4 regions of the Exiguobacterium sp. SH31 genome follow, and region 3 is predicted to be linked to each of the others. Evidence: riboswitches for the same ligand, from Rfam matches in the RefSeq annotation. Region 3 holds a riboswitch; each other region holds the start of a gene.
The links. Region 3 has a riboswitch for thiamine pyrophosphate ahead of thiT (energy-coupled thiamine transporter ThiT). Riboswitches for the same ligand answer to the same signal wherever they lie in the genome.

Region 1 (7,630 bases), on a different contig from region 3:
ATCGATGAGCGATTGATTGACGGGGCAGGTTTTTCACGGACGGACGAGAAGTTGGTGGAGCTGTCTAACGGCTGCATCTGCTGCACGTTGCGAGAAGATTTACTCGAGGCGGTCAGCGAGATTGCGAACGACCGACAGCTCGACGGCATCATCATCGAGTCGTCTGGTATCTCGGAACCGATCCCGGTCGCGCAGACGTTTACATATGCGGATGACGCCTTGGGTATCGACTTGACGAGCCGTGTGTATGTTGACGCGATGGTGACGGTCGTCGACGCATATCGATTTTTAAAAGACTTCAACTCGGGCGAATCGCTGCATGAACGGAAACAGGCTGTCGACACGGGTGATGTCCGGGAAGTCGTCGACTTGCTCGTCGATCAAGTCGAGTTTGCCGACATCATCGTCCTCAACAAGGCGGACCGGGTCACGGAACCGGAACTGTACGAGATCGAAAGTCTGTTGCGCGCGTTAAACCCGGCGGCGCGACTTCTGACAAGTACTTACGGCAACGTGCCGTTGTCCGACCTGTTAGACGTGAACTTGTTCGACTTCGACCAGGCGATGCATGCCGCCGGATGGATCCAAGAGCTCGAGACAGACGACCATACCCCTGAAACCGAAGAGTACGGCATCAGTTCGTTCGTCTATCGCCGCCGCCGTCCGTTCCACCCGGAGCGTTTACATGCGTGGATCGAACAGTTCCCGGAAGAAGTTGTCCGGGCGAAAGGTTTTTTATGGATCGCTTCTCGGAATGACATCGCGTGCTTGTTCTCCCAAGCGGGGTACGCGTCGACGCTCGAACATGCCGGGCGTTGGCTCGCGACGCTTCCTGACGCGGAACGAAAGCAGATGTTCGCCGCCGAACCAGAGCTTGAGGCCGATTACATCGAGCCGTACGGCGACCGCCAGACGGAGCTCGTCTTGATCGGTCACCGAATGGACCGAGTGCGCGTCGAGCTCGAACTTGACGCCTGTCTACTGTCAGACGAAGAGATGGCGTCAGACTGGACAACGTTACGGGATACGCTTCCAGGAAACGGAATCGCGACGTTTTCATGATTTAACCGTTTACAATTCAGAATCGAACGGCTATACTTTTGCTTGCATGAACAACCGCATACATTGGACTACACTAGGGGTGCTTCGGCTGAGATGTGAGCATGGCTCCAATCCCTTATAACTCGATCCAGGTAATACTGGCGTGAGGAAGTGTGGCACTTTTTCTGATGAATTGATGATTGGATAAGTGGCCGCATTCTCATGGATGCGGCTTTTTTGTGTAACCAAATAAGGGGGGAATCATCATGAATCAACAATGTGGAACGAGCCCGATCGTCGGGTTCCGCTTTACGCTAAGCCCGATGACGTCAGAGTTCATACCGGTCATCAAAGGAGCACTCAAAGAAACTGATTTAAGCAACGTTTGGAGGCACACGGACGATGTATCGACCGTGATTCGCGGTCGGGCCGAGCACGTGTTTGACGTCGCGAAAGCAGTCTTGTCACACGCCACGAGAACAGGGGCGCATGTGTCGATGAGCGGGACGTTCTCGGCCGGCTGTCCGGGCGACACGGTCGGGGACAATCTGCTCGACGTTTCGAGTGAGCCGGTGAACGGGCGAGCGGCTGCCCAATACGTTTCATCACAGTTCGCACTCTACCCGCTCGGTGATGACGATTACATGGACATTATCTATGAAGAGGTCGATTTCGCGAAAGCACGGGGCGTCTTTAATGACACGATGCATTATGCTTCAGGGATCCACGGAGATATCGAGACGGTGTTCGCGTTTTATGAGGCGACGTTCAACCGCGTCCGCGAGAAGACGAGCCACGTCGTCATGACGGTCACGTTCAGTGTGAACAGTCCGTCGCACGAGGGACAACGTTGATGCTTAACTCATGGAAGTTGAAAGAAATCGTTTTGTTGTCGATTTTATCGGTCGTCTTTGCCGTCGTCTATTTGGCGTTCTTCCATGTGGGGAACTTGTGGGCCGGCTTGATTGGGCCGATCGCCTATGAATGGATTTTTGGGATTTGGTTCATCGTCTCGATTATTACCGCCTACATCATTCGAAAGCCAGGCGCCGCCTTTTTGTTGGAAGTGCTCGCAGCGTCGATCGAGATGATGATCGGCAATGCGATCGGTCCGCGCATCATCCTCGTCGGCATCATTCAAGGACTCGGCGCCGAAGCGGCGTTCGCACTAACCGGGTATAAGCGGTATGACTTGTGGGTGCTCATGCTCGCCGGATTCGGTGCGGCAGTGACGAGTTTCGCATATACGTACGTCATGGGAGGTCTCAGTGCGCTCAGTCCGACGTACGTGGCTTTGATGTTCGCACTACGGGCGACGAGCGGGATGCTCATCGCAGGGATCGGCGGGAAGATTTTGAGCGACTTGTTGCTTCGAACGGGTGCGCTAGAAGGATATGCCGTCACCCGGCAGAGGAAGGCACATGGTTGAGACCGAGCGTCTGGCGTTTCGTTTCCCGGGGGAAGGACGCGACGTATTGACGGATATCACACTTCGTCTTAAGGACGGCAGGACGCTCATCACCGGGGCGAGCGGGTCGGGGAAGTCGACTTTGTTCGCCTTGTTCAATCGGCTCTACCCGGACAACTGTGATGGGGTTGTGACGGGGCGATTGCATCTATTCGGTCGGTCCTATGCCACGTATCGGCCTGGTGAGGTGAATCGCCGCGTCGGGACGGTGTTTCAAGACCCGGACAGCCAGTTCGTCATGCAGACGGTCGAAGAAGAATTGATTTTCACGCTCGAAAACTTTTCGGTCGCCCGAAGCGAGATGATGGACCGTGTCTCAGCGATTTTGCACGAGTTACACTTGTCCGATTATCGCCACCGCACCATCCATGATTTATCAGGGGGCGAGAAGCAACAGATCGCCGTTGCCTGTGCCTTGATCGGATGTCCGGAATGGCTCTTACTCGACGAGCCGCTCTCACACCTCGACCCGGCGACGGCACGTCGGTTCGTTCGCTGGCTCGATAAGTCCGCACGGAACGTCAATATCGTCGTCATCGAGCATCGTCCGTACATGTGGGGCGACTTCTTTGACCGGCACCTGGAACTCGTGAACGGAAGGATCGCAGGCGATGGATCGTTCGTCGTTCAACCGGATTATACATTTACGCCGATTGAAACGACACGGGGCACAAACACATTATTTCAGATACCGAAAGTGAATCACAAAAAGTTTCAACTTGCAGCGAGCAAAATCGCAGTGGCCCCGGGGGATGTGATCGCCATCCTCGGTCGGAACGGCAGCGGCAAATCGACGTGGCTAAAAAGCCTGGCGCGGCATCACCGTGAAGTCGGGCTCGTCCCGCAATCCCCGGCGCATTTGTTTGTGACGAGTGACGTGTCGCGGGAACTAGCGTATGGACATAACCGTTCAATCGAGGACATGTTGGCACGCCTCGGGCTTGAACGTCTGCGTGACGCCCATCCACTCTCACTCAGTCACGGTCAAAAACGGAGACTCGCCATCGGGGTGATGCTTCTGTCGGGTAAACAACTGCTCGCGTTTGATGAACCGACGGCCGGTCAAGACGAGGCATCACTTCGAGCGCTCCATGCATTGATGGCTGAACGAGTCCGTGCGGGGCAGACGGTCTTGTTCGTAACGCACGATCTCAGTTTCGCCCGTGCCGCGAGCACGTATTATTTGATGGGTGACGGGAACTTGAGTGGGCCGTACGATGCGTCGATTTGGGACGACTCGGACTTATTGCGGGCCCACGGACTGTTGACGGAGGCGTTCTGATGACGTTTCACGAGATGAACCCGACAATCAAGTTCTTGACCGTGACGTGTCTCATGTTCGGTCTCGCCTTCATGTACAACCCGTGGACTCCGCTCGTCGTCTTCTTCGGCACACTCGTCCTCCAATTCATCTTTTCCGACGTGAGCTGGAAGCGATGGGGACTGTTCATGATCCCATTTTTACTGACCGCGCTCGGGACGCTTTGGACGACGCTCGTCTTCGGCAGAGAGGCGAGCGGGCAAGTCGTGTTCTCGCTCTTCGGCAATGATGTCACCGAGGAGAACGTGTTGTTGGCGGCGACACTTTCGCTTCGGGTCCTCGCCTTCACGGTCCTGTCGCTTCTGTTCACGCTGACGACGGACCCGAAGCGGTTCGTCTACAGTCTGATGCAGCAGGCGAGATTGTCCCCTAACATCGCCTATAGCGTCTTCGTCGGCTTTCGCTTTTTCCCGATTTTAAAGATCGAACTGATGCAGCTCTATGAAACGCATGCCTTACGTGGCGTGCGCCTCGACACCCGGATCGATCACGTGCGACACATCCCGAAACTCCTAATCCCGCTTCTTGCCGGCGCTATCCGTCAAGCCGAGCGGATCGCGTTCTCGATGGAGGCTCGGGGATTTACGGGTGAACATCGTTCTACGTACGAGGTGATTCCGGTCACGCGAAACGATTTTCTGTTGGCGTCACTCTTGTTCACGCTGTTCGGAGTAAGTGTATGGATCGGCGTGCGATAAAAAACAGGACGACTCATTTCGAGTCGTCCTCAGGCTGTTGACGAACCAAATCGCCCATCGCGATTTGGTTCGTCTCTTTTTGTGTTCATCGAGCTCGAGGCGCTCTGCCCGGCATAAAATTGAAGAAATGCTATGTAGACGGTCTTTTTCGGCCAACAGGTTGGCCAATTTCTTCATGTTTTGTGCGGTGGCTGCCACCAGGTTGGCGCACTGGACCTTCTCGGTTCCCCGGTAGAACGTGAAGCGGAGCCCGTGAAGCTCTTTCGCATCGGCGAACGAGCGCTCCACGGTCTGCGGCCGGAGACGATAGAGGTATCGTCCGGATTCGGACAGACGGTTCCGGTTCACCAATTCGCGATAGGTTTCATCAAGATGACGGGTGATGACGCGCCGGTGGGCACGATTGGACGTACACTTCTCGAGAAGCGGGCAGTTCTTACAGACGGCGGGGTCGGAGGCGTAGTGGTGATACCCGTGTCGGTCTGTCGTTCGATAGGTGAGACGCTGTTTCGCCGGGCAGACATAGACGTCTTCTTCTGATACATATTTGAAGCTCGTCCTCCGAAACATCCCCTTCTTCCCGCCGAAGCGGCGCCAGGCGATGACGCCGAAGACGCCGCGCTCGATGAGCGCCTTCGCAATCTCTGTCGTGAAGTACCCCACATCGAGGGCGACTGCCTCTAGCGGATAGCCGAATCGGCCGAGGATATGCTCGAGACGGGCGAGGTAGACGGTGCTGTCTGACACGTTCCCGGGCGTGACGTGCACATCGACGATGAAGTTGTGTTTGGCGTCGACCGTCCGGTGCGCCAGCCAGAAAAAGCCTTCCGGCTTCTGGTCACGATACATATAGCCCGCATCCGGGTCGGTCCGGCTCACCTTGATGAACCGGCTCTCCCTTTTCGGTGAGGCGGGCTTCAGCGCTTTTTTCCACGGTCCGACCGTTCTTCGTTCACCCGGTCTAGGAGCTCGCCCTCAATCGCGTTCACAACGCGCTCGACCTCGACCTTGTCGAACTTCTTCTTGTTCGCGTTGGCACGGATGTGGGTCGAGTCGGTGATCAGGATTCGCCCCGACACGAAGCCGTGGGCTTCGGCCTGACCCAAGATGTCCTCGAAGATCTGTTGGAAGACGTCCTTCCCTTTGAAGCGGCGCCGATAGGCCTGGCTGATCGTCGAATGGTCGGGTACCTTCTCATCAATCCCGAGCCCGAGGAACCAGCGGTAGGCGAGGTTCGTCTGGACCTCTTTAACCGTCTGGCGGACGGAACGGATGTTGAACAGCGGGCCGAGGAGGATGATCTTGATGATAATCTCGGGGTCGATGCCGGGCTGTCCGGTGTTCGAGTACAGCGGCGCGCAAAGGCGGTGCACGATCGAGAAATCGATGTGGCGGTCGATCTTTCGGACGAGGTGGTCTTGCGGGACCATTTGGTCCAGGGTGGTCTTCGTCTGAATCGGTTCATGTCTCTTCTCCGGGTGGGCACGGTACATATGGGGTTCCTCCCTAGTCAGCGGACGGGTTCGGCGTTTATCTGCCTTTTCCCGTTTTTACCGGTTCGAAGAACATGTCCGAGGCTTTTTCTTCGGCCATCGAGGCCTCAGAAAAAGACAAACGGCCGCCAGATGGCGACCGTTTGCGTTGCTCGTCCGACGGCGCCCCGACTCCTGCAGGAAAGCAATCCAACGGAGACCCAGCAGCGACATAAGTCGCGATGCGGCTCCGGGATTGCCTGTGGAAAGCGTGGGCGCCGGAAGGACGAGCGATTCTATTGATGTTAGTCAACAAGCTGAGGACGACTCATTTCGAGTCGTCCTGTTTTGTCTCTTTCAAGATCTTAAATTTCGGTTTGATCGATTCGTTATTGAACGCTTCGAGTACCGTATTTTCATTGGCCATGCGAATTTGTTGCGGTTCGCCTTTTGACGTCGTACCGATACAATACATACTCGCCTCGTGCTCGGCGAATAACGTCTTGTACAGCGTGGAATGGTGCATGAGGCGCCCAGGCGAACCCCAACCGACGATGATCATGCCGCCGCTCGTCTCGACCTCGTCGAGCGTCTCTTCCACGTAATGAAAGTTCACTTCGTCGAGTTGAGACTCGACGTAGGGTAGGTTGTCATTGATGGCGAGCGTCGGGACGAGACTGATGACGCGCATCTCGCGGATCGGTTTGTCCAAATGGTTCCGCATGAGCATGTAGGCGCGTTGAGTCGTCGTACCAGATAAAAATGCATCGCTCATCCGTGGAGAATAGATGATGACGGCACAGATCACCCCATCGACGACATCGGTGAATTCATACGTTCGCATGTAACGCTTTGTCTTGCCTTCGTTAAATATCGATTTGACTCGAATCGTCACTTCCTCGATATGCGTGTTCATGTTGTTTCCTCACTTTAACCAAGTAGTGCCGGGTCATGCCCAGCCTGCGAACCAATCGAGATACCGGATCGTATACCGGGCGACCTGCTGCGTTGTCGTCGTCGCGTCACCAGGCAGTAAAGACAGTTCGTCCTGGTACTGTTCATAAAAGGACATGACGTCTGACACGTACTGGTCACTCCGGTTATATTCAAAGATGGCGTTTTGAATCGATTCGACTGAATCATTTGTCTGCCCGCCGTGCTCGCTCAAATAGTAAGCGGCGGCATGGGCCGAGTCGACCAAACTGTGAGGATCGGCCTTGCCGTCATCATCCCCGTCTCTGCCTAAGCCGCCATATTGCTCAATCAGTGTTAAATCCGTCAGATCGACTTCGTCTTCCGGGACATCACCTTTTTGGTCGTCGGTATCGTACTGCCAACCGAGCCACGTCCGCGGCATGAATTGGAACGGTCCGATCGCGCCGACCGAAGAGCGCATCGATGAACTGTGCGAGAAGATCGTCTCGACGCGGTGGACGGCGGCGAGTAGCCGCCAATCGACGTCATAGGTGGCCGCGGCTTCCTTGTAGACGTCTTGGTGGACCGCCGGGATACCGTGGTCACCGTAGTAGGCCCGGTAGAGGGCGTTGTTCACTTTATCATGTTGACCAAACCAGCCGATTGCGCCGAGGCACAGCACGATCACAAGCATTACGCCGGTCAGTCGCAGCAT
Region 2 (7,630 bases), on a different contig from region 3:
AGACGACTAACGAATTATTCCACGTCCCGTTCGCCTTCAATTGATCGACCATCAATCCGACGGCCGCGTCGACGTAATGGATGGTATGGTAATAGTTTTGAAGCAGCGGATCGTCATATCCGGTCAAGTCCAAACGCTTCTCTTCTTCCGGAATGTCGTACGGCGTATGGCTCGTCAAAGCGACCATGAACGCATAAAACGGTTCTGCTAACGTGTCCATCGCTTCGACGGAAGTGGTCAAGAAGTCTTTGTCGTTAAGTGCCATGCCGATCACGTCCTGAGCGGGGTAATCGTCTTTGCTGAAGAAATGATTGAAGCCGATATTGTCGTAGACGTTGTCGCGGTTCCAAAACGTTTTATCGAACGCATGCATCGCGGCCGTATCATAGCCGGCTTGGCGCAAACGTTCAGGTAAGGCGTCAAACGTATGGTCACCGTACTGGGTGTACACTGAACCGGATTTGACGGGATAGAGCGAGGTGTTGACCGTGAATTCTGCGTCCGACGTCCGGCCTTCGTGCGTCTGATGATAGAAGTTCGGGAAGTACAACATCTCGTCACGAAGCGCGTTCAAGTTCGGTGTCAGTTCCTGTCCGTTGATCGTCTGGCCGATCACCGACGTCTGGAACGACTCGAGCTGCAGCATGATGACGTTCGTATCAGCCGTTGTCTCGACGTCGGTTGGAGCCGAGGTACCGAGCCGCGTCTCTTCTTGTGCGGTTAAGCCGTCTCCGAAGCCGAGTTGGTCGCCGATGCCACGGAACAAGTCGAGGCCGTGATACCCCCAAAAGCCGTACTCGTAATATTCACGCATGTTCGAAATCGGTGCTTGCTCGTCACCATTCGGCTGACTGACGGTTAACGGAACGACGAAGGCGGCCAAGCCGACGACAAAACCGGCAGCGGCGATCCGGCGGTTTTTTCCTGTGCCTTGCGCAGGTCTTTTTCTCATATAGACGAGGACAGCGGTATAAAGCACCAAGTCCACGAACAATAGAAAGTCGGTCGGTTGAATCAACGTCAGGAAGCCGCCGCCGACGTCGCCCATCTGACCAACGTCTGACAAAAGCGCGACCGACAACAGATTGCCGAAATAGCGGTAATACCAGACGTCGGAGATGAGGAGTGTACTGTGTAGAAACAGCGAGGCGAATAAAATCCAGCGCCGTGTTTTCGTCTTCACGAGCAACGCCCAGCTCGTCATCATGAGAATCATCCCGATGTTGACGAGTAAAAAATGAACGTTGAACGCGCTCGCGGTCAAGACGCTGAACAAAAATAGTTTGGCAAGTGATAGTGACAGATAACTCCAATAATCAAGATATTTCATAAATAGCCTCCAAACGGTACGTACACGTCGTATTCTTTTTCATGTACCTGTTCGTAGGTGGCGGGAAACATGGGGGTGTGCGATGCGGACGAAAAAAAGCGAGGCGAGCGCCTCACTTGATCAAAAACGTGTCCCGAAGCTCGATGATCGTGCCTTCCGGGGCTTTTAGTTTGCTCAAATGTCCGTCGACGACGAAGTAGATGTTGCCGCCATGTTTCGGCAAGAACGTGACACCGAGCGCCTCGAGCCGACGGACTTCCGCTTCAAGGTCATCGACGTACAAGGCGAAGTGAACGGGTCCGGCCGCATGTTTCGAATACGGCGATAACGTCTCGTCGGTCTTCGCCGTCTGGAGTTCGATATAGAAGTCGCCGAGCTTGAGCCAACTGTTGAACGCCCGGGTATGGAAGTTGGGTGACTCTTGGACGAGCTCAAAACCGAGCGTTTCATAAAATTGCTTTGACGCCGCATAGTCGGGCGTTTGGATACAGAGATGGTGGATTTGTTTCATCGTGTCACTCCTTTGCTTTTATTTTAGCGAATAGGAGCCTGAAGCGGAACTTTTCTTGAACGAAGACGTATACGACACCGAGGAGGGATACATATGGAAATCCAATACGAATTGACGGAAGAAGACTACATTCACTTCAACTTGAGTCATATTAGACGTTCAAAGATAGGAAAGAGGATGCTATTCCTGCAGCGCATCATCGGGCCCGTCATCATTTTAAGTGGTGGCGCTTTGACGTTCGCGACACTGTTTCAAGATACGAGCTGGTGGCTGTTTGGGGTATATGGCGTCATCAGCCTCCTCTGGTTCCTGTATTATCCGAAGTATTTTGAACGGCATATCCGAAAACAAACGAAGCGGATGATTCAAGAACGAAGCAATGAAGGCATGATCGGCCCGCATACGATGGATCTGGATGAAGACGGTCTTCGTGACAAAAATGCGTTCGGGGAGACGAAAGTCTCATGGAGCGGCATCAAGGAAGTCGTCGAGGAAGCCGATTATGTGTATTTGTATAACTCGTCGGTCAGCGCCTACATCTTGCCGAAACGCGGGCAGGACATGGAGGAGGTACAACGATGGCTACCGATGCGTTGACGATTCAACCGATTGATGAGACGAACTTGGATGCGGTCGTCGCCTTGACCGTCGCACCTGGTCAGGCCCGCTTTATCGAAACGAACGCGGAATCGCTCCGCGAGATGGACGTCGACGTCAAGTACGCGTGGACGTGCTACGCGCTCTGTCGAGACAATCAACCGGTCGGCTTCATGATGGTCGGGGCCGAGAACAAGGTGGAGCGTTACGTCTGGCTCGACCGCTTTATGATTGATATGGATGAGCAAGGGAAAGGCATCGGGTCAACATTTTTGCAACTTGCGATTGAGTGGATGCAAGAGCGATTTGATGTCGATGACATCATCCTCAGTCTCCATCCGACGAACGAACCAGCGAAACGGTTTTATGCGAAGGGCGGATTTGAGGACAGTGGCTTGATTGATGAAGCGAACGGGGAAGAGATTTGGGTGTATCACGTGAAGCAGGGACAGCCTTCCTAAGTCGGCCGTCCCTGTTTTGGTGGTTGTTGTTCAATTATCGCTTCACCGTGAGTGGACGCAACTGTTTGACCCGCGCCAAGACGATCCAGCCGAGGATGGCTCCGGTCACGCTCGAGGCGAGGAAGGCCGGGAAGAAGAACAGCGCCCCAAACTCAGAACCCATTAAGATTTTCGCGTACGGGACGGCGATGAGCGAGGCAATGACGCCCGTCCCGATGACTTCACCGAGCGCAGCGAAAGCGACCCGGTTCGTCCGCACGTAAAATAGTCCGGCAAGCAAGGCGCCGATCATACCACCTGGGAAGGCGAGCAACGACCCGGTCCCGGTCATGACACGGACGAGTCCGGTCACGAACGCGACGAGGACGGCACCAATCGGACTGACGGTGACGGCGGCGATGACGTTCACCATATGTTGCACCGGATAGGCCCGGGCGACACCGGTCGGGATGGAGATGAACAGGGAGCCGATGATGGCGATGGCGATGAGCATCGCCATCCAAGTGAGTTGTTGAATACGCATGAAGTGTCTCCTTTCAAAATGAAAACGCCACTTCTCCAAGTGGAAAAGTGGCGTGGACAGACAGACGTATCCAAGCCACTTCCCTACGCTGGTATGAGCCAGATCAGGTTCGAAGGGTCCGGCAGTTGCCGTCTCAGCCCGAAGGCTCCCCTAGTGGTCGTTTATTGGTTTGAGTATAGCATACCGTTATTTTGTTGCCTCAATTTTTCGCGGTCGGAAGATGAAATAAATGATACCGCTATACAGGGCGTATAAAAACAGGGAAAACACGAGATTGATGAGCCACGGGAGTGTACCCATAAATACGGTGACCGAGGCGTTACGGAACCAGCCGAGTGAAAGACATAGTCCGACAAAGCTGAGCACGATCGTCGTCCAAAAGCTGATATCTGGACGCCTCGACACGCGGCGAACGACTAGACCGATTATGAAGCTGAAGACAGCCGTCGTACCTAAATACATATAGAGTAACGCATCAACCGGGTATGAATAATAGACAACGTCCATATTATTTCCTCCTAAACGAAGTGTGGTGAAAGGAAGTGAGGTCAGTGAGGAGTGCGATCCCATGGCGTGACGAGTCTTACCGTGAACAGTTCGAGCACTGGCTCGATGGCCATGTGCCAGGCGTGACGTGGCGGGTTGTGAAAGATACGGATTTGACATACTTGATGTATGGAGAGTACGGAGCAGACCGTTACTACGCCAAGGCGGTGACAGCAATTAGTGATGGCGAGGCCGAACTGTCGATGCATCTAGCCGAACGGCATCCGGGACTGGTCCCGGAGGTCATCGCCATTGACGCGGCACGCAACTGGCTACTTATGCGAGACATCGGCGGGGATGCACTTCGCGAATACCCTAAGCACAGTCGGTACGAAGCGGCTGTGCGTCAATATGCGAAACTACAGAGAAAAGAAGCGAATTACATGGATACTCTTTTGGCCTACGGCATCCCGGACCGGTGTCCGGCTCGTCTAAAAGAAGAGATACGGACGTATTTACCCGAGTTATGTACGGGGTTAGATCGAGATAAGGCAGAGGCGGTGCTGGCGCTCCAAGACGAACTCCTCACCATGTGCGACGAGCTCGCGACGGGTATGCCGATGAGTCTCGAGCACGGCGATTTACATTGCGGCAACATCTTTTGGCGCGAACAGACGGATGACTTATGTATTCTCGATTGGGGCGATGCGACCGTCACCCATCCGTTCTTCAGCGTCCGTGTGTTTTGGAACGCGCTCTACGACTTGTTGCCGGAAGACGATGAAGTCGCCTGGTATGAACAGATTCAGAAGATGCGTACCGTCTACTTGGCTGAGTGGGAAGATGTGGCGCCTCGGGACTTGCTATGGCGCCATTTGTTGATCGCTGAAGAGCTCGGTTGCGTATATCGGGCGCTGTCGTGGCATATATATGTGACCAACTATCGGTATGATCCGTCCGAGTCAGCCGATAAACCGGCCCAATGGCTCAACTTGTTCCTCGAGTATCGGGACTTGAAACGTCGCGGTACGTGATCACTCATTCTTCTCGAGCAGGTTTTCATAATCCGTCTCGTTCCAAAACAGCTGGGCGATTGACTCCGGTGCTTTCAAAATCTCACCGTCTTGGTCGTAGACGATGGCGTAGCCGTTTTCGATCTCAAAGACGATCAAGTCGGCCGTCACTTCCTTGACGCCGTTCCCGGCAATGATGACGTTCTCGATTGGGTCGCGTGCGACTTGAACTCCCCATTCGTCGAGCTCGACGATGAGCGCTGACGTGTAGGCATGGCGGTCGTAAATCGATTGAAACTCGTCTTGCGTCAATGTGACGTCGGTCGGGGGGGCACTCGTCCCGTATTTGCGCTTCTCAATCTCCTCAACGAATTGCGTGAACGACTCTTCTTGCCAAAAGAGCGGTGCGACCGACTCGGGACCGTTGGCGATCTCACCGTCTTCATTCTCATAGACGGTCGCGTACGTGCCGTCGTCGAGCTTGAACGGATAAATATCGGCGTATGTATGATGGATCCCGTCCCCGGCGATGACGACGCGTTCGAACGTCTCACGGAACGGTGTTAGCCCTTGGGTTTCGAGCGCTGCTAACAAGTCTTGGGCAGTCTCGTGTTGGTCAAAGACGTCTTTGAAATCTTCTCGTGTCCATTCGATCGTCGCTTCTTCATCTTGTTCGTTCATATCAGGAGAGACGATTGGTTGCTCGGCTTGATCGGTACAACCTGTCAGCAAGAACGCGCTTAAGCCAAGTAGTCCTAACCGTTTCATAAAACAACCCCCTAGTAAGTTACATTATTTCCCTATTTTACATTAGCGTAGCATGTATGAAATAGGATGAGAACCTGGATACTTTCTCATCTAGGGCAAATGCAATCGCTACCTCGTCTGGTTCAATCAACACAATCTGTACGATTGAACAGGGAAATGTCGACTTTTGGCGAACACATTTAGGAAACCGGTCTAAAGGAGAGAGAGAGATGCCAAAACGAAAATTTGCCAATCGTCGTGATTGGGAACGAATATTAAAAAATCGATACGCACAAATGGAGGTGCAGGACGATCGCTTCTCGGGCACCGTCGCCCTCTTCCAAATTGACGCCGTCCGAGCCCCGCAATATAAGATGCATCAAGGAGAGGAGTTCATCGTCGCCGACGCAGGTTATGCGTGGCTCCAGTACTTCTCAGAACATGAACCGTTCGGGGTGACTGTCATGTTCGACGACCGGGGCAACATCGTCCAATGGTACATCGATATCGTTGAAGGGATTGGGTATGAGGATGGGATTCCGTACATGGATGACCTCCTGCTCGACATTCTCATCTTCCCGAACGGTGACGTCGTCCGTAAAGACGAGGATGAGTTCGAAGCGGCAGCCAAGTCAGGTGAGCTCACGCCGGAGATGGTCGACCGTGGCTGGCGTGATTTCAAGGCGACGCTCGATCGGATCGAACGCCGCGACTTCGTCTATTTTGATTTAGCGAACGAGCATTACGAGCAGTTGAAGCAAAAGCTTTGAGTCTTCCCGTACTGCTTTTGGTACAGTGTAAGAACAGGGGGGAAGATAGATGAAACAAATTGATCTCGAGAAGTGGTCGCGTAAAAAGCATTATGAGTTTTTCAAGGCGTTTGACGCCCCGCATTTCAACGTGACGGCGAACGTCGACGTGACGAAGCTACATACGTTCGCGAAGACGCGCGGACAGTCATTTTTCAAGCTGTTCTTATACGGCGTGGTGAAGACGGCGAACGCCATCCCGGAACTTAGGTACCGGATGCGCGGTGACGTGGTCGTCGAGCATGATGTCGTCCATCCATCGTTCACCGTCATGATGGATAATGACGTCTTCAATTTCTGTACGGCGACGTATAAAGACGCGTTTCCCGACTTCATGGAGGAAGTGGCCGTGCGGATGAGCGGGGCGAAACGAGAAGTCGTCGTCGGAGATGACGAGCCGGACAGCCTGCTCTATATTACGAGCGTGCCTTGGCTCACGTTCACGAGCATCAGTCATCCGACGAATGACCAACAGCACGATAGCGTTCCGCGGATCGCCTGGGGCAAATTCACGAAAGTTGGCGACCGGATGATGATGCCGCTCTCGGTTCAAGCGCACCACGCGCTCGTCGACGGCGTCCATGTCGGGAAATATTATGAGAAACTGCAAGCGTGGCTAGATGATTTGAGCGACCTTCACGTCAAACAGCCTGAAGAGGTCGGACTCGACGAGGCGATCCGCCTGCGCGAGAACGGAGAGCTCGAGCGGGCGAAGCAGCTGTTGCTCATGCTGTTGCGTCAAGATGAGAAGAATCCACGACTCCACGCGCAATGTGCCTGGTGTTATGACTCGCTCGGCGAAGAGCGTCAAGCCGTCCCGCACTATGAGCGGGCCATCCGACTCGGTCTGAGCGGTCACGAGCTCAGTGAGACGTATATCGGGCTCGGCAGCACGTACCGTGCGCTCGGTCGTTACGAGGATGCCGAGGAGCTGTTTGCTAAGGCGATCGAACAGTTCCCTGACATCGCTGCCTTGAAAGTGTTCCAAGCGATGACGCGTTACAACCTCGGACAGCATCAGGAAGCGACCGGTGCGTTGCTCGAGCTGCTCGTGAGTCCGCAGCCGGATGACAGCATTCAACGATATCGTCGCGCCATCGCGTTCTATGCGCGCAACCTCGACGAGACGTATGACTGATCCGGAAGACAAGGC
Region 3 (7,630 bases):
TCGACGTGAACGTGGACTTTGAGCAACTCTTCGTCGGCGACGACAAGGAGCGAGTCGCCGAGTTCAGACAGCTCGTTACGGAACACGTCCTCATCGAACGGAGTCTGTTTCAACTTTTCGTCTTGGAAACGGACCATGATCTCCGTGCAATATCCAAATTCGATATCTTCCGTCGACATGAAACCTTGCGCAGCATGGTGTTCTGCCTCAACGAGGGCATCCATGACCGGTGCGTGCGGCTTCTCGAGCTCTTTCCCTTCAAGGCTCGCGAGGAACCCTTCATAGATGACGAGGAGACCTTGACCGCCTGAGTCGACGACACCGACTTCTTTTAAGACCGGCAACAAATCAGGTGTCCGCTCGAGCGAAGCTTTCGCTTCCGTGATCACTTGCTCCATGAACTCATTGAAATCGCTCGTCGACTCAGAAGCACGGAGCGCTTCGTCGGCCGCTTCACGAGCAACCGTCAAAATCGTTCCTTCAACCGGTTTCATAACCGCCTTGTATGCCGTGTCAACGCCACGTTTGAGTGCCTCGGCAAAGTCGAGTGTCGACAATTCTGTCTTTCCTTCGATCGATTTACCGAAACCACGGAATAATTGGCTCAAAATAACACCCGAATTCCCACGGGCCCCCATAAGTAGGCCGCGGGCAAATTTCGATGACACGTCAGCGATGTTCGCTGTGTCGAGTGCGGCCACTTCCTTCGCACCTGAAGTCATCGTCAAATTCATGTTCGTTCCCGTGTCGCCGTCTGGGACCGGGAAGACGTTAAGCGAATCCACGTAATCTGCATTTTGGCTCAAGTTGGCTGCACCGTTTGCGACCATTTGCGCAAACACCAATCCATCTAAACGTTTTAACCCCACACCAAATCCTCCTTCGTTCTCGTCAGTCATTCGTCAGACGAACGCCTTGTACGAATATATTTACCGACGAAACGTTTAATCCTAAAGTTTCACCGAGCGTGTATTTCACACGACTTTGCACGTTGTACGCGACTTCTGACACTTTCGTCCCGTAGCTCACGATGATGTGCATATCGATATGTACGTCTTCTCCATCTTGACGTACGACAACGCCACGCGCATAGTTCTCACGTTTGAGCAGTTCTGCGATCCCGTCTTTCAGTTGAGCTTGTGACGCCATTCCTACGACGCCGAAGCATTCCATCGCCGCACCGCCCGCGAGTGTCGCGACCACGTCGTTCGTGATATCAATATTGCCATATGTTGTCTTCATTTCAATTGCCATATGGAGTAGCCTCCTTTATTCGGAATGATTCCTACAGTATATTCTACAATAAGTACCTAGTTATTAAAAGGACATGCCCCTAAACTCGGTCAATTGTAACCGCAACCCTCATTCATTATTAAAATCCTCATCCGTAATGTCAAGTTTTTTTCTTGTCATCCGGTTATTTTCTAGTTGCATCGTGAAAAAACCCATGCTAATATAAACGAGTGTCTATTAGGACGAACCCACATAAAAAAGGAGGGGAAACGCATGGCACGTAAATGCTACGTAACAGGTAAGTCACCTAAGTCAGGTAACAACCGTTCGCACGCACTCAACAAGACAAAACGTACTTGGGGTGTAAACGTACAAAAAGTTCGCATTCTCGTTGACGGTAAACCTAAACGAGTTTGGGTTTCAGCTCGCGCTCTTAAATCAGGTCTCGTTGAACGCGTATAATTACCATACACGAACGAAATAAATCCCAGCGGCATACGCCGATGGGATTTTTTTGTTTACTTCTTTATATACATAATCAAGACGTTGCCACTGTGAACGAGCAAGTCCGCCTCTTCTGCCGACCACTCGTTTGAAATCGTCAGCGCCTCATAGCTGACGACGTCATGGTTCTCGAGCGGGTACTTGACGCCACGAATCGAGACCGAGGCCCGTTTCCAAGGTACGAGCGACAAGTAATGGTCAGGACGACGCGGGAGACGATAGTCCCCTTTTCCGACGAGACGGACTTCTTGCCCGTCTGCGAACAACCGCATCTCGGGGTACGCCTCGAGCAGACCGACGTTGCTGAGCGTCATATCGAGCCTGCCCCCGAGTGCACCGTACACGTCGATCACGTCCGCCCCTTTCCCTCGTGCCGCCTCGAGGGCGATCTCAAGGTCGGTCACGTCTTTTTCAGACGGATAACGGACAGCTTCCTCCGGCACGGTGCCTGTGAACGAATCAAAGTCACCGACGAGCAGGTCCGGCTTCATCCCACGGTCGAGCAGCGTATGATAGCCGCCGTCGACACCGATGACGTAATCGGCGTTCCGAGGAAGATCAGGGACCGCTTCCGGGCTCGCAGCCACAATCAAGACGCGCATTATCTGATGTCCCGTGTCGCGAGCGTCGCGAAGCGCGGCGCCGACGTGAACAAGAGCACGATCACGACCGCCGAGACGAGGAACGACGGCAACATATACGTCAAGTTATAGCCGAGCGAGTACAAGACGACCGGTCCTTCCGCATACTCGGCGAAGAAGACGATGCCGGAGACGACGTGCGCAACGTAGCGGAGCGCCGAGCCGATCAACGCCCCGAGAATCAAATAGAACGTGAGCGTTTTCTTGGCGCCGTCTTTTGCCGACTGTTTGACTTGACCGGCGAAGATGCCGGCGACTCCGACGAGGCCGTAGGCGACCGTATAGTCGAGTAAAAATTGGACCGGCGTGAAGATATAGGCCCCAAATAACAGTTGTAGCGTCCCGACGAGCGCGCCCGTCGCGAGTCCGCCTCTCAATCCGTGCCGATACGCCATCACGAGAATCGGTAGCATCGCCAAGCTGACTGCTCCGCCTTGCGGCAACCGATATGGGATGAGCATGTCAAAGATCAGTCCGAGTGAGGCGAACAGCGAGATTTCAATGAGCGCCTGTAGTTTTAAACGTTGTTTCATCTTATTCCCTCCTTGATATGAGTGAACGACAAAAAGCAGCATGACGTAAACGCCATGCTGCTATCGTGTAGCAACGTGCATTTTCGCCACATCCCTACGTCCGTGTGAACGGAACAGGTTCAAAGGGTTAGCTCATGCCTCTCAGCCACAGATGTGACACCCCTTGCGACAATATTTGTTGTTCTATAGATGATTATACACGAGACGCGTTGCGAATGCTATCGATTGCGTCTTTATAGCTCGGTTCGTTATAGATGGCTGAACCGGCAACGAGGACGTCGGCACCTGCGTCGATACAAAGTTTTGCCGTCGCAGGATTTACCCCGCCATCGATTTCGATCTCGAAGTCGAGACGACGCGCTTGGCGCATCTCGCTGAGCGCCGCGATCTTCGGGACGACCGCTTCGATGAACGCTTGGCCGCCAAAGCCAGGGTTCACGGTCATGAGCAACACCATATCGACATCACCGAGCACGTGCTCGATTGACGACAACGGTGTATGCGGGTTCAAGACGACACCGCACTTGGCGCCGGCTCCTTTGATTTGTTGCAATACGCGATGCAAATGGTTTGTCGCCTCGACATGGACCGTGACGATATCGGCGCCTGCTTGAACGAAATCCTCGACGAACCGTTCCGGTTGGTCGATCATCAAATGGACGTCTAATACCATGTCCGACTTGTCACGCAAACTTTTGAGTACCGGCAGTCCAATCGAGATGTTCGGCACGAACTGACCGTCCATGACGTCAAAATGAATGTAATCGGCCCCTGCTTCTTGGACCGCTTTGACCTCTGCCTCAAGGTTGGCAAAATCGGCCGACAGGATCGATGGTGCGATTTTAATCATGTTAGTACCTCCGTTGTCTATCTTTTAATTCCTCCATAAACGTAACATAGTTCGCATAGCGGGTGGAAGCGATTTCTCCGGCCTCGACCGCCGCTTTGACGGCACAACCTGGCTCGTTCAAATGGGCGCAACCACGGAATTTACAGTCATCGTGCCGCAAGACGAATTCAGGGAAACACCAACGCATCTCCTCGACTTCAAGTTCTTCCGGGAACTCAAGACTCGAGAATCCAGGTGTATCGGCGACGAACCCGTCCGCGAGTGTGATGAGCGTGACGTGACGCGTCGTATGCTTCCCGCGGCCAAGCGCTTTCGAAATCTTACCAGTCGCGAGTTCAAGCTCCGGTGCGACCGCGTTCAGCAACGAACTCTTCCCGACGCCGGTCTGTCCGGCGAATACGCTCGTCTTGTCTTTGAACGCGCTGCGGATGAGCTCGATCCCAGCTCCGTCTTCGGTCGACGTCTCAATGACTTGATAGCCGATCGAACGGTATAGCGCTGCCGCCGCACTAATTTTTTCCTTTTCAGCTTCTAGCAACAAGTCCATCTTCGTCAACACGATGATCGGGTGAACTTGCTTCGATTCGATCAAAATGAGAAAGCGGTCAAGCAAATGAAACGAGAATGCCGGCTCTTTCACGGAAAAGAGCAGAAACGCCTGATCGATGTTGGCGATCGGCGGGCGGACGAGATGGTTCGACCGCTCATCGACAGCCATGATGTAGCCGGTCCCGTCCCCTTGGTCTTGAATATCGACGTCGTCCCCGACGACGGGCGAAATGTTTCGGTTCCGGAAGTTTCCCCGGGCGCGACATCTGATTTCAACTTTCGTTTCGGTCATGACATCATAAAACCCACCTTGCAAGCGAATAATCGTTCCTTTCATCCTGTTTCCTCCTTAGAAAAGAGGTGACGCGCACGCCACCTCTTCATTGTGAATCTTTTGCTTGTGCGTATGTCACCGTATCGGTCCGAACGACTTCACCCTCGACTTCAATCGTCGCGGTACCGACTTCGTCCGGAGCAATGACGAGCGTATAGGAATACGTCGTCGTTTCTGTGATCATATCACGCAACACTTCGATCTCACCACGGGCATCGACGGTACGAATGACGACTTCGACCGGTTCCGCCTCGTCACCCTCTGCCGGCGGTTCGATTTCGACGTCCACTTCCCGCTCGATCGAGATGTCGGTCGGCTCGACTCCTTGTGAGACGATGACCGTCAGTTCCGTTCCCGGATCGACCGCCGTCCCTGACGTCGGCAGTTGACGAATGATTTGATTCGCTGGGATACTCGTCGAATACTCATCGCGTTTCACGATTTTCAAGTTGTTTTGCTCGGCATAAGTTGACGCTTCTTCGAACGTATAGCCCGTCAAATTAGCAAGCTCGATTTTATTGCTGCCGGTCGAGACGACGAGCGTGACCGTCTCTTCCGACGCGATGACTTCTTCACCTGGCGTGATCGATTGCGAAATCACATCTCCGCTGTCGACCGTTTCGGACGCTTCGGATTGGATTTCAATATCTGTGAAATCAAGATCTTTCAACGTTCGTTCCGCTGCTGTTTGGGACAACCCCTCGACGTCAGGCATCTCGACCGTCTCTTTCCCAGCGGACACGACGATGGTGACGACCGTTCCGCGCTTCGGCTTCCGCCCAGGTTGAGGATTCTGCGAAATCACGTCGCCTTCAGACACGTTGTCACTCACCCGGTCCGTCGTCTCAACGACAAATCCGGATGCTTCTAGTTCAGTCGTCGCATCACCGACGCTCATGCCGACGACATCAGGCACGACGGCACGTGACATTTCATCTGCAACCACATACGCCGCCACTCCGCCACCGATCAATAGAAGAACGAGCACTAGCCAGAGCCACCACTTCTTTTTCTTTTGTTTCTTCGGCGTCGCTGATTCCGGCTCGACTGCAGCTACAGGCTGCTTGACGACTTCTTTCGGTTCTTCCGGAACGACAGGCGCCATGACGAGCGTCTGATCAAACTCGTCTTGTTCTGTCGGCCTCCGTTTCGGTTCGTCCGCGCGGTCTGGGCTGAGCGACGTCAAGCAGTCTTTTTTAAAAGCAGCGACCGAGGCATGCCGTGCCCCTGGCGATTTGGCGAGCGCCTGCATAATACAGTTCTCAAGCGCTTGTGGAATTTTAGGGTTCAAGTCGAGCGGTCGGATCGGATCATCTTGCAAATGTTGCAACGCGACCGCGACAGGTGTCTCACCGATGAACGGGACTCGTCCTGTCACAAGTTCGTACAGCACCGCACCGAGCGAATAAATGTCTGACTTCTCATCAGCAAACTTGCCACGCGCTTGTTCCGGAGAGAAATAGTGGACCGACCCGAGGACTGACATCGTATGGGTCAGCGTCGCGTTCGACATGGCCACGGCAATCCCGAAATCGGTCACTTTGACGTTCCCGTTTTGGTCGATCATCATGTTTTGCGGTTTGATATCCCGATGAATGATGCGATGGGCATGGGCATGATCGATCGCATCACAAATCTGTCCCATGATCCGCAACGATTCCTCGATTGATATGTACTCTTCCTGTAAATATTGTTTGAGCGTCATACCATCGACATGTTCCATGACGATGTAATAAATGTCTTGTTCATCTCCGACGTCATAAATGGCGACGATGTTTGGATGGTTCAGACTGGTTGCCGCATGGGCTTCTCGTTCGAACCGGCGTATAAATTGTTCGTTATGCGAGAATTCAGATCGTAACACCTTAATGGCGACGGTTCGGTTTAAAATCTCATCGTGAGCCCGGTAGACATTTGCCATGCCGCCGCTACCGATTTGTTGTTCGATCCGATAACGATCGTTGATTCGTTCTCCACTTCGCATCGGATTCATCCTCTCTTTCTATCTGTAAATTGGACGAGCGCCACAGTGATGTTGTCGCTCCCACCCAATCGGTTGGCTTGATCGATCAACATGTCCGCCTTAGCGTCCGCAGAGATGGGACGAGTTAAGGCGTGTTTGATAGCTTCATCTGTCAGGTGAGTCGTCAAGCCATCCGTACAGATTAAAATCGTGTCGAACTCGGGTTCGGCAAACACTTGCAGATCAGGTTCGACGTGCTCTTTTGAGCCGATCGCACGGGTGATAATATTTCGTTTCGGGTGGATCCGCATTTCTTCTTCTGTCAATTCCCCAAGTTGTTTTAGCACGTTGACGTAAGAATGGTCTTCCGTCAATTGTTGGAGTGTACCGCCACGAAGGGCGTAGACGCGGCTATCTCCGACGTGTACGATGACAATCGTTTCGTCATGCCAACAGACGCCAGCGATGGTCGTCCCCATCATGACGAGATTAGATTGCTTCGCGAATTCAAGCACTTGCTCATTTGCCAGCTCCACGTTGTCACGGAACCAAGTCTCCATCGCTAACGGTGTGGCCGGAAGCGTCGGAAAAGCGCGACGAAACTGCTCGATGACGAGCTGACTAGCGACCTCTCCTGCTTCATGCCCCCCCATGCCGTCGGCCACGAGGGCGATCCCGGCATGCTCGTCTCCTAAAATCAAGACGGCATCCTCGTTTTGAGCCCTCACCTGCCCACGGTCGGTTCGGTATGCTAATTCCATCTTCCTGATTACCTCGTTTCTTGTTCGCGCTCCTTCGCTCGAAGCTGCCCACAAGCCGCATCGATATCCGAACCTTGTTCGCGACGAATCGTCACGTTCACTTTTCGATCTTTGAGCACTTTTTCAAAGGCAAAAATTTGATTACGTGGCGTGCGCACATAGTCGCGCTCAAGCACATGGTTGACTGGAATCAAGTTGACGTGGCATTTGACGCCTTTCAACAAGTCGGCAAGCTTGTGTGCATCTTCTTCTGTATCATTGA
Region 4 (7,630 bases), on a different contig from region 3:
TCAAGTTGTGGATCGGGCACCGGGCCTCGACGCCTTTTTGCAGCGCCTCGATCCGTTCATCCGACTCGGTCGTGTCGAGCACGATGTTGATGTGCACGTTCTCGAAATAAGTCCGGACCCCTTCGACGCCTTGGAAGCCGCGCGGGTCGAGCGTCCCTTCCGTCGCGAACGTCACACCGTCATAGTTAAAGTCCTGGTCTTGCGCGACATAGGCAATCATGATCGTCGTACACGATGATAGCGCCCCGAGTAAGTATTCGAGCGGATTCGGTCCGGCATCGGTCCCGCCGAGACGTTCCGGCTCATCGACAACGAACGGTTGTAAGTCGCGCACATGCACCGTCGTCTTCACGCTCGTCGCTTCGCCCTCGGCCCGCATCGTCACTAATGGTTGTTCTGACATCCCATCTCCTCCTTTTGAAATCACATCTCTACTACCGTTCCCGTTATGTCGGACCGTGTAACGCGTCGTCGTAAATCGCATAGTCATTTTTACCTTGCTGCTTGATTTGATACATCGCTTGGTCCGCCTTATGAATCAACGTGTCCAAATCCATGCCTTGGTCTGGCGCGACACTGACGCCGATGCTTGCTCGAATCGGGATTACCCCGTGCCCTAGTTTGAACGGCCGTTCCACCAACGTCGTCCGCAGCCGCTCCACGAACATGACGATGTCCGCTTCTTCCACGTCCGTCAAATAGATGTAGAACTCGTCACCGCCGACGCGCGACGCGAGCCCGGTGTCCGGTGTCACTTCTTCGAGCAGGACGCCGAGGTGGATCAAGAAGTCATCGCCGACTTGATGGCCGTAAGTGTCGTTGACTCCTTTAAACCCGTCAAGGTCGAGGATGACGAGGGCAAGGTTGTCCGCTTGAAGCAACGCTTGATCAGCTTGTTCATAAAAAGCCCGACGATTGGCGAGCTTCGTGAGCGGGTCATGATAGGCGAAAAAACGAATCGACTGCTCCGCTTCCTTGAACGTGTGGACATCGCGAATCAAAATCATGCCGTGAATTTTTTGATCGATATAGACGAAGTCACCATCGATGACGACGTATCGTTCTTGTCCGGTCTTCGTCTGAACCTTCGTCTCGAACTCTAAAAACTTCTTTTGGGCCGTGAAGTGCTGTGTATAGTGATCGCACCATTCCTCACGCTTCTTCTCCGGCAATAGGTCGACGAACCGTTCATTGACGACACGGACCGTGTGGAACAACATGCGTGCGGCCGGGTTCGCACTCTCGATCCGACCAGTATCGTCGACGAGCAGAATGGCCGACGGGTTCAAGTTGTACAACGTCCCGTAGCGCTTGGCGTAAGAGGCGAGAAAATCGAGCCGGTTCATTGCCAAAACGAGCGCCACCGTCCAGACCAATCCGCCGTACATATACGCATAAGGCGGAATGACTCCACGAAATTGGAAGTAACCGAACACGATGTCCCAAATCAAGACGAGTACCGCCGTCAAGATGAGTAGACGCAGCACCCGTTGATGTTCATGCCGTTCTGCTCGTTTGAGCGCATACGCCAACAACAAAATAATCAGGAAGTGAAAGACGTTCCCAATCGTCATCGTCGTCAAATAAGAAACGTTGAATTCAGGATAAATCCAGAGCCCGACTTGGTCGAAGCGTTGACTGTTGATGATGTTCTCTTGTCGAATGAACGTCAAAGCAACCGGGATCAACGGTAAGTAGATTGCATACGGGTATACCCATTTCGGCATCTTCGCACCGACGCCCGTCACTTTGACGATGAAATGGACCGAAAAGATAAAGATCAAAATGCCGGCATTGCCGAACCAATAGGTAACGAACGCCGGGCTCGCTTCGATCGGTGACAAGTGACGGCCGAACTCCGCCAAAAACAGCATTGCGTAACCGAATACGAACAGGCTGAGCAGACGATGCTCGACTTGTCGCGGGTTACGTAACAAGACGTCGAGCGCGAGATGGCTCAACAAGAAGGCCGGCAGTAAATAGGCGGCCATATAGACAAATAACGCGGTCATGAACAGACCCCTTTCTTGAATAGATACGTCTTTACTTTCTCTATCGGCCGCATCAATTCCTTTTTCGAACGGGCTGACACATCACCGCAAAAAAGCGAGCGGATTTTCGAATCCGCTCGCTCACATGATTTATATCGTCTCTTCGATTGCAGTATCACCTTTGACCAAGTCGATGGCTTTGTTTGCCGCTTCTTGTCGACCGATGACATGGGCCAAGAACGCTGCGACATCCGCCCGCGGAATCTCGCCCGTCGACACGTTGTCGATGTTCACTTTGCCTGTACCGGCATCGTCTGTGAGCGCGCCTGGACGGACGATCGTATAGTCGAGTCCACTCTGTTCGAGCAAACGGTCCGCATGATGTTTTGCCACGTAGTACGGTTTCATCGAATCGGGCCATGCCGAGCGATCTTCCGCTTTCAAGGCACTGAGCATCACGAAGTGCTTAATGTTGCCGTTCGCTTGGGCCGCCTCGACACTTTTCGCTGCACCGTCTAGGTCGATGAGTAACGTTTTGTCGGCTCCCGTGCTGCCGCCCGAACCGGCCGCGAACACGACTGCGTCCATGCCGCTCATCGCTTGCTTCAACGTCTCAACGTCACCTTCTAAGTCTCCGAGAACCGCCTGATAGCCGTTCGCTTTGAACTCGTCTAGCTGCTCTTGTTTCCGCACCATCGCGGTGACTTCGTGCTTCCCATCCTGCTTCAATCGTTCTACGAGTTGCTTTCCAATCTGTCCATTCGCTCCAATTACAAATACGTTCATCTGTCTTCCTCCTCAAATAAAATTCAGAGACAAGCGAAACGCCGTGTGGCCATGGCCACGTCCGGTGCAGAAGCAATGGCCGAGATGACAGCTACGCCGTCAGCCCCGTCACGTCGAATCGCTTCGACGTGTTCAGGCATGATTCCACCAATCCCCACGATTGGCAAATGCTGAAACCGGGCTCGCACTTGCCGAATGAGCATCGTTCCATTCACTTCGGCCGCGTCTTGTTTCGACACAGTCGGATGAATCGGTCCAATTCCGACATAATCGGCGTATCTCGAAGCCGTTGCGGCTTGCTCGATCGAGTGGACCGAGACACCGAGCCACTTCTTTGAACCGATTCGCCGACGAACGACTTCGGCTGCTGCGTCCTCTTGTCCGACATGAACTCCGTCCGCATCGAGTTTGATTGCCAGCTTGACGTCATCGTTGACGATGAACGGGACACTGTACTGTCGACAAAGTGTATGCAACGCTCGTGCCATCGCTTCTTTTTTATCCCCATACAGTGGCTCTTTACCTTTTTCGCGAAATTGAAAACATGTCACACCACATTGAAGCGCCGTTTCGACCGTCTGAACGAGATCAAACGTATCCGCCGTGCCGCAAATGAAGTAGAGCTTTAACCGCTCAACGATAGGCGATGGATTCAATGGAAACCACCTCCTTCGGGTGCTTATTGTACGCCCAATGATTTGTCGGTCCATGCCCGCTGCCGATCTGCAATCCGTGGGCGATGGCACTATGGATGAACTGTTTCGCCTTCTGCGCGGCTTCCATAACGGTATGCCCGTTCGCGAGCTCCGCTGTTAGCGCAGCCGAAAACGTGCAACCGGTCCCGTGCGTATCTTTCGTCAGCAACCGTGGCGTCACCATTCGAAACGTATCGGTCTTCGTCATGACTAGGTCTTCGGCGAGAGGACCATCCAAATGACCGCCTTTCAACATGACGACGTTTGCACCGTAAGACAACAAGCGCTCAGCTGCTTTCATACGATCAGTGAACGTACAAATCGTCAAGCCGGTCAACACTTCAGCTTCAGGGATATTTGGTGTGACGACCGTCGCCATCGGTAACAGCCTCGTCCGTAGCGCGGTGACGGCGTCCCGTTCAAGCAAGGTCGCACCGCCTTTAGCGATCATGACCGGATCGACGACGACATTTTGAAAACGATGCTGCTCGAGCGCGTCAGCTACGATGTCAATCAACTCACGATTGAACAGCATCCCGGTCTTGCACGCCGAGATGATAAAGTCTGATCCGACTGCATCGAGCTGGCGTGCGACGAGGTCGGCGGAGACGGCTTCGACACCGTGCACGCCACGCGTGTTTTGAGCCGTCACCGCGGTCACGACACTCGTGCCAAATACGCCTAATTCTTGAAACGTTTTCAAATCGGCTTGGATTCCGGCTCCCCCGCCAGAGTCCGAACCGGCGATGGTCAAGACTTGAGGCCTCATCGCGCAAACACCTCGATTCGGTCGCTCGGCAGGTCAGTTGACGTCATGGTAGCGAGCGCGTTGAGAAAGTGGATCGGGAAATCCCCAGGACCCGTCGCTGCTTCACTCGCCAACTCGCCGCATCGTGCATATCCGGTGAGCGCGGTCGAGGTTGCCGTCATCACGTCCGGTTCAACAGCAAGGAACGCACCGACGACCGCACTGAGTAGACAGCCGGTGCCTGTGGTCTCTGTCATGAGCGGATGCCCGCCCAAAATTTCTAGCGTGACCGTACCATCGCTCACGAAATCTGTCCTCCCCGTAATCGCGACAACACAGCTAAATCGGTTCGCTGCTCGTTCGGCGAGTTGTTGCGGATGATGTGTGCCGCTTCCGGCGTCGACCCCTTTCGTCGTCCAACCGGCATCGACAAGCGTGGCGACTTCCCCGGCGTTCCCACGGATGACCGTGACGCGGACGTCTCGCAAAATTCGTTCAACGACACCGCGGCGAAATGACGTCGCCCCGACACCGACCGGGTCTAGGACGACAGGACGACCCGACTGATTCGCAGCTTGTCCGGCACGGATCATCGTCGCCTCGGTCATTGCGTCAAGCGTCCCGATGTTCAAGACGAGGGCATCGCTCACGGTCGCCATGTCTGCCACTTCTTCAATCGCATCGGCCATGACCGGGGACGCACCGATGGCGAGCAACCCGTTGGCCGAGAAGTTGGCGACGACGATGTTCGTAATGTTATGGACGAGCGGTCGCTTCAACCGGACGGCTTCCCATAGATCCGGCCTCATCGTCCCACCTCAAGCGGCAGTTCCCACGATTCGAGTGTCCAGGCCATCTCCCAAAACGCGAGCTCATAGTAGCAACTTTTCAAAAACAGCTGCTGATAGCGCATCCGTTCTGACTCCGTCGCTTGTCCCGCCAATTCGTCAAGTCGCTCGATCTGCTCTTCGACGAGTTCACGGAACCATTCCGAACCGTACGTCGCAATCCAAACAGAATAAATCGGATGGTCTGGCTCTGCGTCCTTCAAGCGCTCCCCGATCTCGTAATACACCCAGTAGCATGGAAGAATCGCCGCGAGCACGTCTCCGAGGGTCGGGCCGGCTTGTTGCATATGGAGCGCGTATGCATAAGCCGTCGGAGCTGGTTCGAACGTCGCCCACTCCACGTCACTCACCTTGAGCATCGTAAAAAAGTCCCGATGCAACTCGTGCTCCGCCTCGATCGTATGGAGGGCGTGCGTCAAAAATCGGCTCGCCAGCTCCATCGTCGGGGCAAGTGTAGCGCCCTTCGCCTGTACTTTCGAAAATTGATTCAAGTAGTACGAGTCTTGCATCACGTAATGCCGAAACTTCGCCTCGTCGAGTGTCCCGTCTCCGAGCGCGCGGACGAACGGATGGTGGAAACTCGCCTCAAACAAGGCGTCGGCCTCTTGGCGGATGTGTGCGGTAAATGTCATCGTATTCTCCTCCTTTGTATGAAAAAAGACGCCGCCTCCCATAACGGAAGCGGCGTCGGCCATACACAAAGAGTGTGAGAAAGGACGTTTCGCCCACTTCCCTCCGCTAGCGTGAACTAGATCAGGTTCAAAGGGTCTGGACCTTGTCCATCTCAGCCGCGTCAAGCGACTCCCCTAGTGGCAAACATTATGAAATTTGGTCATCTTCGACCACATCATATCAATCTTTTTGGAAAATGCAAACCCTTTAACGCGAGAAGCGACGGTTGAGCGCGGTCCCAAAATGTGAGAACCGCTCTGTCCCGAGCTTACGACGGTTCGAGGCCGCAAACACGTAATAATCGACCTTCCCCATATAATAAATCAAGCGTAGTCCCGCAATGAAGAACGTGATCGTCGTGCTGATGGCAAAGCCGACTCCGTACCAGTCGATTCCGCGTGACAGTAACGACAACGTGAACAAGGCGTTCAATGTGAAGAACGAGAGGTTGACGAACAACGCACCACGCCGGTCCTCAAAATAAAGCAAGAGCAGCGTCAGTACGAGAATCATCGCGTTCGCGAACGCGGCGAGCGTCGTCATCCGGAAAATTTGACCGACTTCTTCCGGGACACCGATCCAACCGATGAACACACCCGCCATCAAGATCGCGAACAAGGTGACAACACCTTGACTTCGCCCAAGTCGGATCAATTCATTTTTCAACACCGTCGTCATCGTCTGCTTCGCCTTCTCAATTTGGTGTAACGCCCCACCATAATTGATCAAGCCGTAAAACGTTCGGTAGCGCTCGTAAAACCTTGTCTCGACAGCGACGACGAACAAGAGCTGGGTCGGGATGATCGTCAAGTACGACCAGAACACAGCCGTGTCGTAATACGGATTGAACACGAACGAATCGGCAATCACCATGCGCCCTTCACCAAACCAGATGATGAAGTTGGTCACCCAGATCCCAAGCACGTATAACACACCAATCGCGAACAAGTCCGGATACTTATCAAAATACCGGAAGTATGAAAACTCTCGTGTTGCATACCTGAGCGGAAACGTTCGGAGCATCGCGAAGAATAGGCCGAACAGCGTCACGACCATCCCAACGGTAAAGCCAAACAAAAGCTCGAGGCTCGATGGGTTGACCATGAGACGACTGATCAAATAGACGCTCGCGACTGAAATAACCCCGCCTAGCAAGAAGCTGTAAGCGACCGCTTGATAAAATTTGGCGGCGCTCAAGAACAAGAACATGACCCAGATGACGTTGATGGTCATGAATAAGACGAACAGGACGAGCTTATAGGCGAAACTGAGCGGTGAAATCAGCCAAAACACGCTATACATGACGACGGCAGCGAGAATCGTCACTTTTAACATGCCGGTGAAGACAGGAAAGATCTCATGGGCTTTCTTTTCATAAAATAAATCGGCCACGTATCGCGTGACGACGAGCTGCTGAAAACTAAATAGAATTTGCGAGAAAATGAACGCGTAAGACACGGATAGCATAAACAGTGTCCGTTCCTCGAGCGACAACATCGGCATCTGAAACGCCAACCATTGAATCGTACCGACAACAAGGATGACGATCAGCCAAGGGCCCGATGTGACGAGCCCGGAAAACGTGTACGCCTTCAGTCTTGAAGAGTAATAGTCTTCTTGAAACAGCTTTTGTAACTTAAACCCGATGCCCGCCATACTGTTCCCTCCTCGCTTCATAGATTGCTTTATAGCGGTCGACGAACTGTTGCAATCGATAATACTGACGGACACGCTCGCGGCCATTTTTACCGAAGCGCATCCGTTCACGCGGATAATCCATCATCCATTCGACTTTGTCAGCGATGGCTTCCGGATGGACCGGGGGAACGATAAAGCCTGCCGGACCGAACGGATCGTCAGCGCGTCCGTAAAGTAGTTCCGAACAAGCCC

Region 1: linked by a shared signal. The riboswitch ahead of A6395_RS01475 (YkoF family thiamine/hydroxymethylpyrimidine-binding protein) and the one ahead of thiT (energy-coupled thiamine transporter ThiT) in region 3 are both predicted to bind thiamine pyrophosphate.
Region 2: linked by a shared signal. The riboswitch ahead of thiW (energy coupling factor transporter S component ThiW) and the one ahead of thiT (energy-coupled thiamine transporter ThiT) in region 3 are both predicted to bind thiamine pyrophosphate.
Region 4: linked by a shared signal. The riboswitch ahead of tenA (thiaminase II) and the one ahead of thiT (energy-coupled thiamine transporter ThiT) in region 3 are both predicted to bind thiamine pyrophosphate.

Annotation. Positions count from the first base shown of each region.
Region 1 covers NZ_LYTG01000009.1:9,241-16,870, reverse strand. Annotated here, with positions in the region: gene A6395_RS01480 (GTP-binding protein) at 1-1,062, shown strand, start outside; TPP riboswitch at 1,128-1,228, shown strand; gene A6395_RS01475 (YkoF family thiamine/hydroxymethylpyrimidine-binding protein) at 1,308-1,895, shown strand; gene A6395_RS01470 (ECF transporter S component) at 1,895-2,470, shown strand; gene A6395_RS01465 (ABC transporter ATP-binding protein) at 2,463-3,791, shown strand; gene A6395_RS01460 (energy-coupling factor transporter transmembrane component T family protein) at 3,791-4,528, shown strand; partial or broken gene A6395_RS15640 (IS1182 family transposase) at 4,682-6,021, opposite strand; gene A6395_RS01445 (DUF1643 domain-containing protein) at 6,329-6,916, opposite strand; gene A6395_RS01440 (lysozyme family protein) at 6,950-7,630, opposite strand, start outside.
Region 2 covers NZ_LYTG01000044.1:73,784-81,413, reverse strand. Annotated here, with positions in the region: gene A6395_RS07500 (LTA synthase family protein) at 1-1,330, opposite strand, end outside; gene A6395_RS07495 (VOC family protein) at 1,443-1,841, opposite strand; gene A6395_RS07490 (YcxB family protein) at 1,935-2,438, shown strand; gene A6395_RS07485 (GNAT family N-acetyltransferase) at 2,420-2,899, shown strand; gene thiW (energy coupling factor transporter S component ThiW) at 2,934-3,422, opposite strand; TPP riboswitch at 3,486-3,584, opposite strand; gene A6395_RS07475 (hypothetical protein) at 3,609-3,929, opposite strand; gene A6395_RS07470 (phosphotransferase family protein) at 3,974-4,942, shown strand; gene A6395_RS07465 (hypothetical protein) at 4,943-5,689, opposite strand; gene A6395_RS07460 (ribonuclease FAU-1 family protein) at 5,899-6,438, shown strand; gene A6395_RS07455 (tetratricopeptide repeat protein) at 6,488-7,615, shown strand.
Region 3 covers NZ_LYTG01000104.1:41,539-49,168, reverse strand. Annotated here, with positions in the region: gene A6395_RS14470 (DAK2 domain-containing protein) at 1-869, opposite strand, end outside; gene A6395_RS14465 (Asp23/Gls24 family envelope stress response protein) at 892-1,254, opposite strand; gene rpmB (50S ribosomal protein L28) at 1,507-1,695, shown strand; gene A6395_RS14460 (thiamine diphosphokinase) at 1,752-2,339, opposite strand; gene thiT (energy-coupled thiamine transporter ThiT) at 2,339-2,911, opposite strand; TPP riboswitch at 2,986-3,085, opposite strand; gene rpe (ribulose-phosphate 3-epimerase) at 3,105-3,761, opposite strand; gene rsgA (ribosome small subunit-dependent GTPase A) at 3,763-4,647, opposite strand; gene pknB (Stk1 family PASTA domain-containing Ser/Thr kinase) at 4,691-6,628, opposite strand; gene A6395_RS14435 (Stp1/IreP family PP2C-type Ser/Thr phosphatase) at 6,634-7,368, opposite strand; gene rlmN (dual-specificity RNA methyltransferase RlmN) at 7,377-7,630, opposite strand, start outside.
Region 4 covers NZ_LYTG01000044.1:29,565-37,194, forward strand. Annotated here, with positions in the region: gene A6395_RS07190 (OsmC family protein) at 1-403, opposite strand, end outside; gene A6395_RS07195 (GGDEF domain-containing protein) at 447-2,012, opposite strand; gene A6395_RS07200 (SDR family oxidoreductase) at 2,142-2,777, opposite strand; gene thiE (thiamine phosphate synthase) at 2,801-3,433, opposite strand; gene thiD (bifunctional hydroxymethylpyrimidine kinase/phosphomethylpyrimidine kinase) at 3,411-4,241, opposite strand; gene thiM (hydroxyethylthiazole kinase) at 4,238-5,029, opposite strand; gene tenA (thiaminase II) at 5,026-5,700, opposite strand; TPP riboswitch at 5,782-5,886, opposite strand; gene pelG (exopolysaccharide Pel transporter PelG) at 5,948-7,396, opposite strand; gene pelF (GT4 family glycosyltransferase PelF) at 7,377-7,630, opposite strand, start outside.